DNA from 4 places in the Streptomyces sp. NPDC004658 genome. Region 2 is predicted to be linked to each of the others. Evidence: riboswitches for the same ligand, from Rfam matches in the RefSeq annotation. Region 2 holds a riboswitch; each other region holds the start of a gene.

Region 1 (4,129 bases), on a different contig from region 2:
TGCTCCGTCCAGTACTCCACCGGACCGGCCGGCGCCTCCACCGTGTACATCCAGGCGATCTTGTGCCGCAACTGGGTGAGCACCGAGGTCAGCGAGGGGCTGCCGGAGGCCTGGGCGAGCGTCTCGTGGAACCAGCCGCCCAGCGAGCGCAGATCCTCGTTGCTGCCCCTGCGGGCCCGCTCCTGGCCCAGCCGGACCAGGCCCCGCAGCACCTTCAGATGGGCCTCGGTGCGCCGCTGCGCGGCCCGCGCGGCGCCCAGCGGCTCCAGCAGCGTCCGCATCTCCAGGAGGTCGGCGGCCTCCTGCTCGGTCGGCTCGGCCACGCACGCGCCCGCGTGCCGGCGCGTCACCACGAAGCCCTCGGCCTCCAGGGTGCGCAGGGCCTCGCGCACGGGGACGCGGGAGACGCCGTAGCGGCGGGCCAGGACTTCCTCGGTCAGGCGGCTGCCGCGCTCGTAGACACCCGCGACGATGTCGTCCCGGATGGCCGTGCACACCGAGTGCGCCGGAATACGCATGACCGACCTCCGTCTTAATCCCCGTGAAACGTCGACGATGGACGTGTGTTCCGTGACTCTATTCCAATGAGCCAGAATTTCCGACGGCAGCCCCTAATCCATGGCTATTTTTTGGACAACGGACCCGCGGACACCGCGAAAAACACGAAAGCCCCGGCTCGGTGAGCCGGGGCTTCGCACAGTCGTGCGGTCGGTGTCAGAGGTGCACGCCGTGCTTGCGGAGGTAGGCGACGGGGTCGACGTCCGAGCCGTAGTCGGGGGTCGTGCGCGCCTCGAAGTGGAGGTGCGGGCCCGTGACGTTGCCGGTGGCGCCGGACAGGCCGATCTGCTGGCCCGGGACGACCTTCTGGCCCACCGTGACCCCGATGGACGACAGGTGCCCGTACTGGGTGTACATGCCGTCGGCCATGCGGATCACGATCTGGTTGCCGTACGCGCCGCCCCAGCCCGTGGAGACCACCGTGCCGGAACCCACCGCGTGGACCGCCGTGCCGCTCGCCGCGTGGAAGTCGACGCCGGTGTGCGCACCGGAGGACCACAGGGAGCTGCTGGCCCGGTAGGCGGTGGAGACGTACGAGTGCGCGATCGGGGGGACGAAGGCGTTCAGCCGCTTGCGCTCGGCCTCACGGGCGGCCCGGGCCTTGGCGGCGCGGATCTCCTGGGCCCGCTCGGCCGCCGCCTTGGCCGCGGCCTCCTCGGCCGCCTTCTGCTCGGCGGCCTGCTGCTGCGCGGCGGCCTGCGCGCCGATCTCGTCGGCGACGTCGTCGGACACGGCGACGACCGGGGTGAGGCCGGTCTGCTCCGTGGAGTTCTCCGCGGCGAGCGCCGGGGAGGCGGCGAGGGTGCCGATCACACCGGTGGTGGTGAGGGCCGCGACGCCGGCCGCCTGAACGGTCGTCCGCTTGACCCGGCCGGGCTTGCGGTGCTTACCGGTGGCGCACATGAACGCCATGAAGTGGCTGGTCCTTTCCTTCCCTCTCGCCTACCGGGTTAGCTGACGGGTTCGGAGCAGGAAGGTCTCCTACGGGCCCCCTCGCAACCGCGCGGGCGCCCGATTCACCCCAGGGACGGTGGGTCCCCGGCTCCCCTGGCTCGCGCCGTACGGGGACTCGGCGATGACTGTCCGCTGCCGCGGGTGCGGCGCACTGCCTGACGAACAGCCCGGACGAAGCTACGCAGGCACGCTGTCAATCCTCAAACGCAACCCGGCTTTTGTAGCGCATCCCACAGGGCAGACAGGCAACCTCCGTCCCAAAACGGGCATCTGAGGGAGGGAGTGGAACAGCGTGGGGCCCTGACGACCCGTAGGTCGTCAGGGCCCCACGCGCGCGTGCCGTCGGCCGGCCGCCGCCACGGCCGCGTCTACTCGGCCGCCACCACGGTCACTTCACCGATGCCCAGCGCCTCCACCGGCGCCTTGATCTGCGACGCGTCACCGACGAGGACGGTCACCAGGCGGTCCACCGGGAAGGCGTTCACGACGGCCGCGGTGGCCTCCACCGTGCCCGTGGCCGCCAGCCGCTGGTACAGCGTCGCCTGGAAGTCGTCGGGCAGGTGCTGCTCGACCTGGTCGGCCAGCGTGCTCGCGACGGCCGCCGCGGTCTCGTACTTCAGCGGCGCCACACCGACCAGGTTCTGCACGGCGACGTCCCGCTCGGCGTCGGTCAGGCCGTCCGCCGCGACCGTGCGCAGCACCTTCCACAGGTCGTCCAGCGCCGGACCGGTGTTCGGGGTGTCCACGGAGCCGCTGATGGCGAGCATCGCCGCGCCCGTGCCGTCCGGCGCGGACCGCAGGACCTGCCCGAAGGCCCGCACGCCGTAGGTGTAGCCCTTCTCCTCGCGCAGCACGCGGTCCAGGCGGGAGGTGAGGGTGCCGCCGAGGCAGTACGTGCCGAGCACCTGGGCGGGCCACACCCGGTCGTGCCGGTCGGGTCCGATCCGGCCGATGAGCAGCTGGGTCTGCACCGCGCCGGGCCGGTCCACGATGACCACGCGCCCGGTGTCGTCGGCGGTCACCGGCGGCACCGGCCGGGGCTCGCCCGGGGTGCCGGTCCACTCGCCCAGGGTGTCACCCAGCAGCGCGTCCAGGTCGGCGCCGGTCAGGTCGCCGACGACGACCACGGTGGCCGTGGCGGGCCGCACATGACGGTCGTAGAAGGCGCGTACCGCCGCCGCGTCGATCTTCTCGACCGTCTCCTCGGTGCCCTGGCGCGGACGGGACATCCGCGAGTTCGCGGGGAACAGCTCCTTGGAGAGTTCCTTGGCGGCCCGGCGGGAGGGGTTGGCCAGCTCGTGCGGGATCTCGTCCAGGCGGTTGCGGACCAGCCGCTCCACCTCGCTCGTCGCGAAGGCGGGCGCGCGCAGGGCGTCGGCGAGCAGGCCGAGGCCCTTGGCCAGGCGGGAGGCCGGGACCTCCAGGCTGAGTCGCACGCCGGGGTGGTCGGCGTGCGCGTCGAGGGTGGCACCCGCGCGCTCCAGCTCGGCGGCGAACTCCTCGGCGGAGTGCTTGTCGGTGCCCTCGGAGAAGGCCCGCGCCATGATCGTGGCGACGCCGTCCAGGCCGGCCGGCTCGGCGTCCAGCGGGGCGTCCAGCAGCACCTCGACGGCGACGACCTGCTGGCCCGGGCGGTGGCAGCGCAGCACGGTCAGACCGTTGTCGAGGGTGCCGCGCTCGGGCGCCGGGAACGCCCACGGCTTGGCCTCGCCGGGCTGCGGCTGGGGGTGGAAGTCCATGGTGGCGAGCTCGGTCACTGGGCCGTCTCCTCGTTCTCGGTCTCGTCGCGGCCCGCCTCTACGGTCGCTTCCTGCTCGGGGTCCTCGGGGATCTTGGCGTCCTCGACGGCCTCCGGGGACTTCGGCTCGTAGACGAGGACCGCGCGGTTGTCGGGCCGCAGGCGTGCCTTGGCGACCTCCTGGACCTCCTGCGGGGTCACCGCCAGGACCCGCTTGACGGCCGTCAGGGCGAGCTGCGGGTCGCCGAAGAGGACCGCGTACCGGCACAGTTCGTCGGCGCGGCCGGCGACCGTGCCGAGCCGGTCCAGCCACTCGCGCTCCAGCTGGGCCTGGGCGCGCTCCATCTCCTCGGGCGTGGGGCCCTCCGCGGCGAACCGGGCCAGCTCCTCGTCGATGGCGGCCTCGATGACCGGCACCTCGACGTCACCGGAGGTCTTCACGTCCAGCCAGCCCATGGACGGCGCGCCGGCCAGGCGCAGCAGGCCGAAGCCGGCCGCGACGGCCGTCCGGTCCCGGCGCACCAGCCGGTTGTACAGGCGGGAGGACTCGCCGCCGCCGAGGATGGTCAGGGCGAGGTCGGCCGCGTCGCACGCGCGCGTGCCGTCGTGCGGGAGCCGGTAGGCGGCCATCAGGGCGCGCGCCGGGACCTCCTCCACGACGACCTCGCGCTTCTGCTCGCCGATGATGTCCGGCAGGGAGCCGTCGCGGGGGGCGGGCTTGCCGTCGTGGGACGGGATGGAGCCGAAGTACTTCTCGATCCAGGCGAGGGTCTGCTGCGGATCGATGTCGCCGACCACGGAGAGCACCGCGTTGTTCGGCGCGTAGTAGGTGCGGAAGAACTGGCGGGCGTCCTCCAGGGTGGCCGCGTCCAGGTCCGC
Region 2 (4,129 bases):
TGGAGACGAGCGGGTAGGCCGCCACGAGCTCCTCGTAGTACTCCGTCATCTCGGCGGCGGAGCGCTCCTTGCCCTCGAAGAGGTACTTGCCGTCCTTGTAGAACTCGGAGGCGGCCACGTCGAGCGCGAGGGCGATCTGCTCGCCGGGGGCGTAGCCGGCCTCCTTGACGGCCTCCAGGATGAGGTCGAGGGCCTCGCGGTTGGAGCCGAGGTTCGGGGCGAAGCCGCCCTCGTCGCCGAGGCCGGTGGACAGGCCCTTGCTCTTCAGGACCTTCTTCAGGGTGTGGTAGACCTCGGTGCCCCAGCGCAGGGCCTCGGAGAAGGACTCCGCGCCGATCGGGGCGATCATGAACTCCTGGATGTCCACGTTGGAGTCGGCGTGCGAGCCGCCGTTCAGGATGTTCATCATCGGCACCGGCAGCAGGTGCGCGTTCGGGCCGCCCAGGTAGCGGAAGAGGGGGAGGTCGCTGGCCTCGGAGGCGGCGTGGGCGACGGCGAGCGAGACGCCGAGGATGGCGTTGGCGCCGAGGGAGCCCTTGTTGTCGGTGGCGTCCAGGTCGAACATGGCCTGGTCGATCAGGCGCTGCTCGGTGGCGTCGTAACCGACCAGCTCCGGACCGATCTGCTCGATCACGGCGAGGACGGCCTTCTCGACGCCCTTGCCCTGGTAGCGGTTCGGGTCGCCGTCGCGGAGCTCGATGGCCTCGAAGGCGCCGGTCGAGGCGCCGGACGGGACGGCGGCACGACCCGTGCTGCCGTCGTCGAGGCCGACCTCGACCTCGACCGTGGGGTTGCCTCGGGAGTCCAGGATTTCCCGGGCTACGACGACGTCGATGGACGGCACGAGCATCTCCTTCTTGGATGTGACGCTGGAAGTGCGGGGCGGTGTGCCTTACGGCTGTGCCTTGCGACTAGAGCCTAACCGTCCCGGGGGCGTCGGCCACCGACCGACCGCCCCGTGGACAAGCCGACGGTACCTTTTGTTTCTCGCCGAAACAAAGGGTCCGGGGATGGTGGGCGCAAAAAGGCCCCGCCCCGGTGCGTACGGGGGAACACGCACCGGGGCGGGGAGCCCGTGGGGACGGGGGGACGGCCCGCACGGGGGCCTTCACCGCGGCCCGCGCGAACGCGCGGGCCACGAGCGGGGTGTCACTTCAGGTGGAGCTGCTGACCCGGGTAGATCAGGTTGGCGTCCTCGACGATGTCCTTGTTCAGCTCGAACAGCTTCTGCCAGCCGCCCTGCACGTGGTGCTGCTCGGCGATGGAGCTGAGCGTGTCACCGGTGACGACCTTGTACTCGCCGTCGCCCTTCTTGACCTTCTTGCCGGTCGGGGTGGTGACGGTCTTGCTCTGCCCCTTGCTCGGGCTCGCGGCCGGGCGCTCGGCGGAGCGGGAGGCGGTCTGCTGCTCGGTGGAGCGGGTGCTGGTGGAGCCGCCCGAGTTCGTGGAGGTGCTCGGCGCGGAGCCGTTGTACGGGGTGCTGGACAGGCCCGTGCCGCAGACCGGCCAGGCGCCCTTGCCCTGAGCGGAGAGGACCTTCTCGGCGACGGCGATCTGCTGCGCCTTGCTGGCCTGGTTGGCCTGCGGGGCGTAGGCGGTGCCGCCGTACGCGGCCCAGGTGGAGGCGGAGAACTGCAGACCGCCGTAGTAGCCGTTGCCGGTGTTGATGGACCAGTTGCCACCGGACTCGCACTGGGCGACCGCGTCCCACTGGGAGGCGGTGGCGGCGGAGGCGTTGCCGGCCGCCATCAGCGGGGCGGCGACGGCGGCACCGGTGACACCGGCGAGCGCGATGGCGCGGACGGCCTTGGCCGGACGACGGTGCTTGCCCTTGCTGGAAAACAGCATGGATCGATCCCCTCACCGACGCCTGCGAGGTGAGCTGTCGGGTTCGGGCCGGTTGAGTTGCCCGGCCGCACTCCGCTTGCGCGGATGCGGCTTCACCCCAAGCCGGTTCCGGCATCAACTGCCGGGCCCGGCACCTACCTTGGGTCCCCCGCTCCTGCCTACGGCGCTTGACGCGACGACTGTTCCCGGGCAACCGCTGGCAGGATTCGGCGTTGCGGCTGCCGGGGCTCGTGGTGACGAGCGGTCCCGACCGTAGACACGTGATCCGCGGAATTTCAAAGACGATCAGGGCTTCTGAGACTCATCCCACACTTTCCCGAAAGCGGACATTAGGGCGCTAAGTGGGGCGTCAACTCCCGCTACTCGGCGCCCGTTTCGCCCCCGACTTCCAGGGTCTGACCGGCACTGATGTGGTTCGGGTCGGCCCCGATGGCCTTCTTGTTGCCGTCGTACAGCGCGCGCCACCCGCCGTCGACGTCAAGAGAGTCGGCGATGGAGGCGAGCGTGTCGCCCTGGCGGACGGTGTACGTGTCCGTCTCGCGGGAGGCGTGCCGGCCGGAAGACGTGGCGTTCTGACCGTTTGTCACGCTTTCGTCCGCACCGCTCTCGTCGGCGCTCGCTCCGCGGTGCCGCCCGCCGCCGAGGGATCCGGTGTCCACCAGGCTCCAGGAACCCGCCGCCTGCTGGGGGTTGTCCGCGACGCCGGTGTCCGGGCCGGCCGAGGGAGAGCTGTCGGCTCCCTGCGGGCTGCCGGTGTCCGGCGCGGCGGACTTGTCGGACTTGGGGGCGTTGGTCCCCGTGGAACCGGTGGCCGTGCCGGCGCCCTTGCCCGGCTTGGCGCTCGGCGTGGCGGCCTCGTCCGAGGAGGAGGAACCGGCGCCGGAGCCCGAGTCGGAGCCCGCACCGGTGGAGGGCGACGAATCCGGCAGACCGGGCGAGTCGGGACTGCCGGAGGAACCGGACGTACCGGAGTGGCCCGCCGATCCGGACGAGTCGCCCGCAGCGCCCGTGCCACCGGAGCCTCCGACGCCCGTGTCGACGTGCGTCGAGCCCGAGTCCTCGGTCAGGCCGGACAGCAGGGCACAGGTGGCCCACGGGGTGGTGCCCTTGTCGGCGAGGATCTTCTCGGCGACGGCGATCTGCTGGTTGCGGCTCGCCTGGTCGGGGCTGGCCGCGTACCGGCCGCCGCCGTACGCGTTCCAGTCCTCCTGCGAGATCTGGAGGCCGCCGTAGTACCCGTTGCCGGTGTCGGCGCTCCAGGAGCCGCCGCTCTCGCACTCGGCCACCTTGTCCCATGTGGTGCCGTCGGCCGCGTTGGCGCTCGCCGCGCCGAGGAGCGGGATGGCGATGGCGGAGCCGGTCACTCCGGCCGCGACGAGGAGGGCCGGGGCCTGACGGGGGCGACGGTGTCGGCCGTTCCCGGAGAGCATGCAGAAGCCTTTCGAGCGACAGCAGGACCGGCGCGGCGGATGGTGCCGGTCGCCGCGCTGATGGGTGAACGTATCGGCAGACGATCACTTGTCACAAGTTCATGCCGCGCAGATCACGTGAAGATCACATAGTTGAACGTCCGTCATGTTTCCGCGAAGAGGCTGTGTGGGCGCCGTGCCGGACCGCGCCGGACCGTGGCCGTCAGGCGGTGCGCTCAGGCGCCGGGTGTGAACTCCACCGGCAGGGTGCGCAGGCCGCGCATGATGAGTCCGCCGCGCCAGCGCAGTTCGTCCGGGTCCGCGGCGAGCCGCAGATCGGGCAGCCGGGTGAGCAGCGTGGCGAGCGCGGTCTGGCCCTCCAGGCGGGCGAGCGGCGCGCCGAGGCAGTAGTGGATGCCGTGGCCGTAGCCGAGGTGCTGGTTGTCGCGGCGGGAGAGGTCCAGCACGTCCGGGTCGGCGAACCGCTCCGGGTCCCGGTCGGCGGCGGCGAGGACGACGAGCACCGGGTCGCCCGGCGCGATGCGCTGCCCGCCGATGGTGAGCGGTTCGGTGGCGAACCGCCAGGTGGCCAGCTCCACCGGGCCGTCGTAGCGCAGCAGTTCCTCCACGCCGGTCGCCAGCAGCTCCGTCTCCCCGCCTGCCAGGGACTCCTCCAGCCGCCGGCGCTGCCCGGGGTGCGTGAGCAGGGCGTAGGTGCCGTTGCCGATGAGGTTGACGGTCGTCTCGAAGCCGGCGAACAGGAGGATGAAGGCCATGGCGGCGGCCTCGTTCTCGGTGAGGTGCTCGCCGTGGTCGGAGGCGCGGATGAGGCCCGAGATCAGGTCCTCCCCGGGCGCGGGCTCGACGGGCAG
Region 3 (4,129 bases), on a different contig from region 2:
GTGGGCGGGCCGGAAACGGCTCAGGGCCCGGAATCCAGTGGATTCCGGGCCCTGACCCTTCAGTAGCGGGGACAGGATTTGAACCTGCGACCTCTGGGTTATGAGCCCAGCGAGCTACCGAGCTGCTCCACCCCGCGTCGTTGTGACTCCAGTGTACGCCATGCGCGGGACCGCTCGCACACCCCTTTCGGTCCACCCCGGTCGCCGCCCGCCCCGGGGCCCGGAAACCTGGAGGTACGTCGGACAAGTGGGAGACACGCGGTGCGCCCTGGAAAGGTGGAGGAGAGCCCGTACGCCAGGGCGGGCGGCCGGCTCCCCGGCGATCCCGTGCCCGACCCGGGCCTCGGCGACGAGCCGGTGCCGGTGCGTGCCCGCCGCCGCCCGAGCCCCCGTACGCAGGCCCGCGCCCTGCCCGCCCTCCTCATCGTCGGCGGTGTCCTGTACGGCCTGCTCGCCCCGGACGACTTCACCGCCGTCCCCTTCTTCACCGCGGCCCCGCTGGTCGCCGCGCCCCTGTCGTCGCTGCGCACCACCGTGCTGACCGGCCTCGCCTCCCTCGCCGCCGCCTACGCCGTGCACACGCACGCCGGGGCCCATCCGGCCGTGGGCACCCTCACCGACGTGGTCACCGTCGCCACGGTCGCCCTGCTGGCCGTCGCCATCAACCGGGTGGTCCGCCGGGGCGACCGGCGGCTCGCCTCCGCCCGGGAGATCGCCGAGGCCGCCCAGCGGGCCGTCCTGCCGGAGCCGGACGAGCGGATCGGCGGCTACGAGATCGCCGCCTGCTACGAGGCGGCACGGCAGGACGCCTTCATCGGCGGCGACCTGTACGCGGTGCAGGACAGCCCGTACGGCGTCCGGCTGGTCGTCGGGGACGTGCGCGGCAAGGGCATGGGCGCGGTCGCCGCCGTGGCCGTGGTGATCGGCGCGTTCCGGGAGGCGGCCGAGCAGGAGGCCACGCTGGAGGCGGTCGCCGAGCGGCTGGAGCGGGCACTGGCCCGCGAGGGCACCCGGCGCGACGGGATCGACGCCTTCGAGGGGTTCACCACCGCGGTCCTCGCCGAACTCCCGCACGAAGACGGCGTGGTACGGATCGTCAACCGCGGCCATCCGCCGCCGCTGCTGCTGCACGCCGACGGCACCCTGCGCACCCTCGCCCCCGAGGAGCCCGCGCTGCCGCTCGGCATGGGCGACCTCGGCATGTGGCCGGACCGGGCCACCGAGACCGCCTTCCCGAGCGGCGCGACCCTGCTGCTGCACACCGACGGCCTGTCCGAGGCCCGGGACGCCCACGGCCGTTTCTACGACCCCGCACGACGGCTCGCCGGGCGCACCTTCGCCGGTCCGGCCGCGCTGGTCGGCCGGCTCGCCGAGGAGGTGCGCCGGCACTCCGGGGGCGGCATGACGGACGACATGGCGCTGCTCGCCGTACGGCGGCCCTGAACGTCACCGAAGGTGACCGGGTGAGCGCCGTGCGCATCACATCTGAGTCACCATCAAAACCGAAAGTGACTGCTGAACGGGGCCGACGCTCGGTCAACTCGCCCGTTTTGGCGGGGTAGTGGCCGATAACTTCACCGGTAAAGACGGGAATGATCACGCCGAACGGCTTGGAAAGTGACTGGCAGGTCTATTAACGTTCGATAACGCAGCGCGGTCGTCACAGCCGTCACAAGAGGCGGCTCCGTGCGCACGCGCCGAATCCCGCAAGGGAACCGGGGAACCACCACCCTGGGGTGAATCACGCGGATGCCGTCGTCGGCTCACGGAGCCCTCGACCGGTATACGCGCGTAGGAGACCTTCCTGCTCCGAACCCGTCAGCTAACCCGGTAGGCGAAAGGAAGGAAAGGAGCACGCCTCCGTGGCGTCCAACCGGCCTGTCCCAGAAGCCCCGTTCATACCGGCACAGCGCGAGCCCGAGACCTTCGGGTACGGCGCCCACCACGCCGAGGAGGGCCCCTGGGAGGAGTGGAACCCCACCGAGGAGTCCATCGCCCCGGTGCGCGGCCGGCACCGCGTCGCCAAGCAGCGCGGCGGCTTCGCGCGCAGCTCCACCGTGCTGGGCGTCGGCGTCATGGCCGCGGTCGGCGCGGGCGGCATGGCCAGCGCCAACACCGGCAAGCCGCCGGTCTCCCTCTCCCTGCCGGACCTGCCCTCGGTCGGCTCCCTCTTCGGCGACGGCTCCGCCGACTCCCACCCGGCCCAGGCCGCGACCGCCACGCTGAGCCGCGTCGGTGTCACCACGACCGCCGGTGAGGACACCGCCGACGCGGGCGAGGCGCTGCGCAACCGCATCATGGCCCAGGCCGAGCAGCAGCGGGGCCAGGCCGAGAGCAAGGCCACCGCCGCCGCGGTCGCCGCCGCCGAGAAGCAGAGCGCCGACGCCGCCGCCCAGGCCGAGAAGGAGGCCGCCGCCCAGGCCGCAGCGGCCAAGGAGAAGGCGGAGGCCGCCGCCGCGAAGAAGGCCGAGGAGGAGCGGCTGGCCAAGCTGGCCGCGCAGTACACGCTGCCCACCTCCTCGTACACGATCACGTCGACCTTCGGCCAGGCCGGCTCGATGTGGTCCTCCGGCTACCACACCGGTCTCGACTTCGCCGCTCCCACCGGCACCCTGATCAAGGCCGTGCACAGCGGCACGATCACCGAGGCGGGCTGGGCCGGCTCCTACGGCTACCGCACGATCCTGACCCTGGACGACGGCACCGAGCTGTGGTTCTGCCACCAGTCCTCGATCAGCGTCTCCGTCGGCCAGAAGGTCACCACCGGCGAGGTCATCGGCCGCGTCGGCGCGACCGGCAACGTCACCGGCCCGCACCTGCACCTGGAGGTCCACCCCGACGGCCAGCCCACCGGCATCGACCCGATGGCGTGGCTGCGCGGCAAGGGCCTCACCCCCTGACGGCCGCGGCCCGCGAGGGAATTCGGCCCCGGCGGTGGGATGCGATCACCCACCGCCGGTGTTGGCATGACGTATGACGTCACTTCGTAAACTCGGCTCTTCCGATCTAGAGGTCTTCCCGCTGTCCCTCGGCGGCAACGTCTTCGGCTGGACCGCCGACGAGCAGACCTCCTTCGCCGTCCTCGACGCCTACACCGCCGCGGGCGGCAACTTCATCGACACCGCCGACTCCTACTCCGCCTGGATCGAGGGCAACCAGGGCGGCGAGTCGGAGACGATCATCGGCAAGTGGGTCAAGGCCCGCGGCAACCGCTCCGACATCGTCATCGCCACCAAGGTGAGCCAGCACCCGGAGTACCAGGGCCTGTCCGCCGCCAACATCAAGGCCGCCGCCGACGCCTCCCTGCGCCGCCTGGACACCGACTACATCGACCTCTACTACACCCACTTCGACAAGCCCGAGGTGCCGGTCGAGGAGATCATCGGCGCGCTGGACGAGCTGGTGAGGGCCGGAAAGGTCCGGCACATCGCCGCCTCCAACATCAGCCCCGAGCGCCTGCGGGCCTCCCTCGACTTCTCCGACCGCGAGGGCCTCGCCCGTTACGTCGCCCTCCAGCCGCACTACAACCTGGTCTCCCGGGACACCTACGAGGGCCCGCTCCAGGACCTGGTCGCCCGCGAGGGCCTGTCCGCCGTCCCGTACTTCTCCCTCGCCTCGGGCTTCCTCACCGGCAAGTACCGGCCCGGCAAGACCGTCGACAGCGCCCGCGCCGGCGCGGCACAGAAGCACGCGGACTCCGAGCGCGGCCAGAAGATCCTCGCGGCCCTGGACGAGATCGCCGCGGCCCACGAGGCCCCGGTCGCCACGGTCGCCCTGGCCTGGCTCGCCGCCCAGCCCACGGTCACGGCCCCGATCGCCTCGGCGCGGACGGTGGAACAGCTTCCGGCGCTGCTGGGAGTGGCGGAGCTGAAGCTCACGGACGCCGAGGTGACCCGGCTGACGGAGGCGTCCGCCTAGGCCGTCCCACCACGACGGCCCGGCCCGGCGGCGCCGGACCCCGCCTCGCCCCCGGCGACTACGTCCGGTACGGGTTGTACGCGGGATACGGCACCGCCGGGTACCCGTACGGCGCCGCCGGCCCCCAGTACCCGGGCGCCGGAACGGACGCCCTGCTCGCGTACTCCAGCGCGGGCCGGGCCACGTCCCTGCGCCTCCACAGCTCGTCCAG
Region 4 (4,129 bases), on a different contig from region 2:
GGCCGGAGCGCGAGTGCTCGTCCCGCGCGGCGCCCACTGCGTCGTCGGATTCGTACGGTGCCATGTGTGCCTTACCTCCGTCGTCGGCGGCGGCTGTCCTCACGCTGGTCCGCTGGTTCCGCTGGTCCACCCTGAGCCGCCATTCTCACCCGAAACGGTGAGGAGTGGTGATTTCCGTGGTGTCCATCTGACCAAATCGCCCGTGAACAAGCGTCAGACCTCGGAGCCAACTCCGTCTACACCTGCGGTATGACACCCGGGGGTGGTTTCTCCCCCGACCCGTAGGGGTCGCCCCGGCCCGAAGGGGTCGTCCTGGCCCGTAGGGGTCGCCCCGACGCGTAGGGGTCGCCCCGACGCGTAGAGGTCCGCCTGACCCCAAGGGGCCGTCTCGGGCACCGGCGCCCGTACGGGTGACGACCGGGTCAGCCGGCGCGGTGCACGACCGCGTCGCACAGCTCCAGCAGCGCCGCCTTGGCGTCGCACTCGCGCAGCGGGGCGAGCGCGGACCGCGCCTCCTCCGCGTACCGGACGGTGTCCCGGCGGGCCTGCTCCAGCGCGGGGTGCGCGCGCAGCGCGGCCAGCGCCTCGGCGTGCCGGGCGTCGTCGCTGAGGTCGGAGTCCAGCAGCTCGCACAGCGCGACGTCCTCGGCCAGCCCCAGCCGGGCGGCCCGCTCGCGCAGCCGGAGCACCGGCAGGGTCGGGATGCCCTCGCGCAGGTCGGTGCCCGGGGTCTTGCCGGACTCGTGGGAGTCGGAGGCGATGTCCAGGACGTCGTCCGCGAGCTGGAAGGCGACCCCGAGCCGCTCCCCGTACTGGGTGAGCACGTCGACGATCCTCTCGTCGGCGCCGGACATCATCGCGCCGAACCGGCAGGACACCGCCACCAGGGAGCCCGTCTTGCCGGCGAGCACGTCCAGATAGTGCTCGACCGGGTCTCGGCCGTCCGAGGGACCCGCGGTCTCCAGGATCTGGCCGGTGACGAGGCGTTCGAACGCGAGGGCCTGCACCCGGACCGCCTCGGGTCCGAGGTCGGCGAGGATCTGGGAGGCGCGGGCGAAGAGGAAGTCGCCGGTGAGGACGGCGACGGAGTTGCCCCAGCGGGTGTTCGCGCTGTCCACACCACGCCGTACGGCCGCCTCGTCCATGACGTCGTCGTGGTACAGCGTGGCAAGGTGGGTCAGCTCCACGACCACGGCCGACGGCACCACGCCCGGCGCGTAGGGGTCGCCGAACTGGGCGGCGAGCATCACGAGGAGGGGCCGGAACCGCTTCCCGCCCGCCCGCACGAGGTGCTGCGCGGCCTCCGTGATGAACGGGACCTCGCTCTTGGTGGCTTCGAGCAAGCCTTCCTCGACAGCCGCCAATCCGGCCTGGACATCGGCTTCCAGAGCCTGGTCCCGCACGCTCAGCCCGAACGGCCCGACGACGGTCACGAGGGGTCTCCTGTCTGCTGGTGTCTGCTGGCGATTACACGGTTTGTCGATAGGTCGCTGCCATCACTCAAGTCAGCGTATCCGGTCCTCTTTCGATCACCGATAGCGCCCACCGGTCCAGCCCGGGCGATACCGGATCATGACCGGCATGGTTTTGATCACACGGTGTGAACGGATATTTATCCATATAAGAGTAATCCGGACACTGTGCCCTCACCTCCGCAACGACGCGCCCCGCACGCCAGGTTTCACCATCTCCCCGACTTCCGGTGCGAATCCCCCTAATCCCCCTTGTCCGATTTAAAACCGTTTGCTATTTCGTGAATTGGGTCACGCGACCAGCCGACCCACTCCCTCCCCCAGGCCCCCCTGAGCCCTTGCGTCATCGGCGAGTTGAGGATTGGCAACCGCAAAGGATCAAGCACCTCATACACCGTCGATCAAGGTCAAATCGCACGTTGTATGAATCCGGCCCTTGTTCCCGACATGTGCTCTCGCATACGTTCCGGGCCGTCGGGCGGACGCCGAATCCTGCCGCCGCCCGCATACCCATCGACGAACTCATTCGCACGGCAGGAGCGGGGGACCCAGGTAAGCCGCCGGTCCGGAACGGCACACGCCGCGCCGGGACGGCTAGGGGTGAAGCCATGCCTCCGTCAGGGGCACGGCCGGGCACCTCCCCGCCCGAACCCGACAGCTCACCTCGCAGGCGCCGGAGAGGAACGCCCCCATGTCTGCTGTCGCTCAGCCCCGCCGTACCCGGAACAGCCGCCTCGTCCGTGTGCTCACCGCCGCCGGCACCGGCGCCGCCGTCCTCGCCCTGCCGCTCATCGGCGCGACCAGCGCCTCCGCGGCCCCGAGCACCGTCACCACGGCCGCCACCACCCCCGCCGGCTACCCCAACAACCTCGACGGCTGGATCCGCGAGTCGCTCGCGATCATGGCCGAGAAGCACATCCCGGGCACCTACAACGGCATCTACCGCAACATCATCCGCGAGTCCTCGGGCAACCCGAAAGCCATCAACCTGTGGGACTCCAACGCCGCCAAGGGCATCCCGTCCAAGGGCCTGCTCCAGGTCATCGACCCGACGTTCAACGCCTACCACGTGGCCGGCACATCCTTCGACATCTACGACCCGGTCGCCAACATCACCGCCGCCTGCAACTACGCGGCCGCCCGCTACGGGTCCATCGACAACGTGTTCGGCGCGTACTGACCCGCACCGGCGGCCTGACCGGGCGCCCCGGAGATTCCGGCCCGTCGCCCTCCTGGCGTTCCGGTCAGCCGCGCCCCTGGCGTTCCGGTCAGTCGCGCTACTGATATTCCGGTCAGTCGGTCGGGAAAAGTCTTTCGAGGACGACGGCGATGCCGTCGTCCTCGTTCGACAGGGTGATCTCGTCGGCCACCGCCTTGAGTTCGGGATGCGCGTTGGCCATGGCGACACCGCGCCCGGCCCAGTCGAACATCGGGATGTCGTTGGGCATGTCACCGAAGGCGAGGGCCTCGTCGGCCACGATCCCGAGCCGCTCGGCGGCCAGCGCCAGCCCGGTCGCCTTCGTCACCCCGCACGGCTGGAGCTCCACCGTGCCCGGCCCCGACATCGTGACCGTCGCCAGCGAACCCACCGCCGCGCGCGCCACGGCCGCCAACTCGTCGTCGGACAGGGTGGCGTGCCGCAGCAGCACCTTGCTGATGGGCGCGCACCACAGATCGTCCCGCCGGCCGACCCGCACCGCCGGCAGCGTCGGGTGGGGCATCCGGTAGCCGGGCTCGATGAGCGTGAGCCCGTCCACACCGTCCTGGTCGACCGCCGCGTAGACCTGTCCCACCTCCGCCTCGATCTTGCCGAGCGCGGTCTCGGCCAGCTCCCGGTCCAGCCGGACCGACCACAGCAGACGGTCGGACCCGGCGTCGTACACCTGCGCCCCCTGTCCGCACACCGCGAGTCCCACGCAGCCGAGGTCCGCGAGCAGCGGCCGTACCCGCGGGGCCGGGCGGCCCGTCACCACCAGATGCCGGGCGCCGGCCCGCGCCACCCGCGCGAGCGCGGCGAGGGACCGGTCCGAGACGGTGTCGTCGCCGCGCAGCAGCGTCCCGTCCAGGTCCGTGGCGATCAGTGCGAATGCCGGGGTGGGTGCCATGATCAGAGAATACGGACAGGACACCCCGCCGACTCACCCGTCATGGCCCGCACTTACGTGCCGCTTCGTCCCAACCCCGCGCCGTGGACCGCGCGATGGGCGACATCAGGGCCGTGGGTCGGGGCCACGTGTGCGACCAGGCCCGGCGGAGCCGGTTCCGCACCGCAGGGGCAGGGCGTCACCGGCTGTACGACGACGCGGCACGCGAACTCTTCTGGCACGGCGCGAGCAGCCGTGCGCGCACCTGGTGAGGCACTGCCCAAGACACGCAGCTCCGCCGTAACGTGTGGCCCGACCACATGGAACGCACTGCCATGCATGGCCCGGATGAGAGTGAGGCAGCACCCCATGCCCCCCTTCGACGTCCCCGAGGGCGACCCCTTCGGCCCGCACAACCTCCCCTACGGCGTGTTCTCGCCCCCCGGCAGCACGGAGCGGAGGGTCGGCGTCCGGCTCGGGAACCACGTCCTCGACGCGGGCGCCGCAGCCGCCGCGCTCGGCTCGCCCCACCAGCCGCTGCTCGCCCGGCCCACCCTCAACCCGCTGCTGGCC

The links. Region 2 has a riboswitch for cyclic di-AMP ahead of ABZV94_RS05790 (transglycosylase family protein). Riboswitches for the same ligand answer to the same signal wherever they lie in the genome.
Positions count from the first base shown of each region.
Region 1: it holds a riboswitch for cyclic di-AMP, as region 2 does, so the genes downstream of both, ABZV94_RS03255 (M23 family metallopeptidase) here and ABZV94_RS05790 (transglycosylase family protein) in region 2, are expected to answer to the same signal.
Region 3: it holds a riboswitch for cyclic di-AMP, as region 2 does, so the genes downstream of both, ABZV94_RS31470 (M23 family metallopeptidase) here and ABZV94_RS05790 (transglycosylase family protein) in region 2, are expected to answer to the same signal.
Region 4: it holds a riboswitch for cyclic di-AMP, as region 2 does, so the genes downstream of both, ABZV94_RS04655 (transglycosylase SLT domain-containing protein) here and ABZV94_RS05790 (transglycosylase family protein) in region 2, are expected to answer to the same signal.

Region 1 is NZ_JBEXKG010000004.1:60,770-64,898, forward strand. It holds gene ABZV94_RS03250 (GntR family transcriptional regulator) at 1-518, opposite strand, end outside; gene ABZV94_RS03255 (M23 family metallopeptidase) at 715-1,470, opposite strand; cyclic di-AMP (ydaO/yuaA leader) riboswitch at 1,483-1,643, opposite strand; gene ABZV94_RS03260 (pitrilysin family protein) at 1,881-3,269, opposite strand; gene ABZV94_RS03265 (pitrilysin family protein) at 3,266-4,129, opposite strand, start outside.
Region 2 is NZ_JBEXKG010000008.1:70,587-74,715, forward strand. It holds gene eno (phosphopyruvate hydratase) at 1-850, opposite strand, end outside; gene ABZV94_RS05790 (transglycosylase family protein) at 1,150-1,848, opposite strand; cyclic di-AMP (ydaO/yuaA leader) riboswitch at 1,853-2,024, opposite strand; gene ABZV94_RS05795 (transglycosylase family protein) at 2,208-3,278, opposite strand; gene ABZV94_RS05800 (cytochrome P450) at 3,494-4,129, opposite strand, start outside.
Region 3 is NZ_JBEXKG010000131.1:6,329-10,457, reverse strand. It holds tRNA gene ABZV94_RS31480 (tRNA-Met) at 64-137, opposite strand; gene ABZV94_RS31475 (PP2C family protein-serine/threonine phosphatase) at 262-1,443, shown strand; cyclic di-AMP (ydaO/yuaA leader) riboswitch at 1,686-1,851, shown strand; gene ABZV94_RS31470 (M23 family metallopeptidase) at 1,863-2,900, shown strand; gene ABZV94_RS31465 (aldo/keto reductase) at 2,974-3,918, shown strand; gene ABZV94_RS31460 (PrsW family intramembrane metalloprotease) at 3,977-4,129, opposite strand, start outside.
Region 4 is NZ_JBEXKG010000006.1:95,958-100,086, reverse strand. It holds gene ABZV94_RS04665 (DUF2092 domain-containing protein) at 1-64, opposite strand, end outside; gene ABZV94_RS04660 (polyprenyl synthetase family protein) at 423-1,433, opposite strand; cyclic di-AMP (ydaO/yuaA leader) riboswitch at 1,977-2,158, shown strand; gene ABZV94_RS04655 (transglycosylase SLT domain-containing protein) at 2,164-2,652, shown strand; gene ABZV94_RS04650 (HAD family hydrolase) at 2,765-3,577, opposite strand; gene fahA (fumarylacetoacetase) at 3,926-4,129, shown strand, end outside.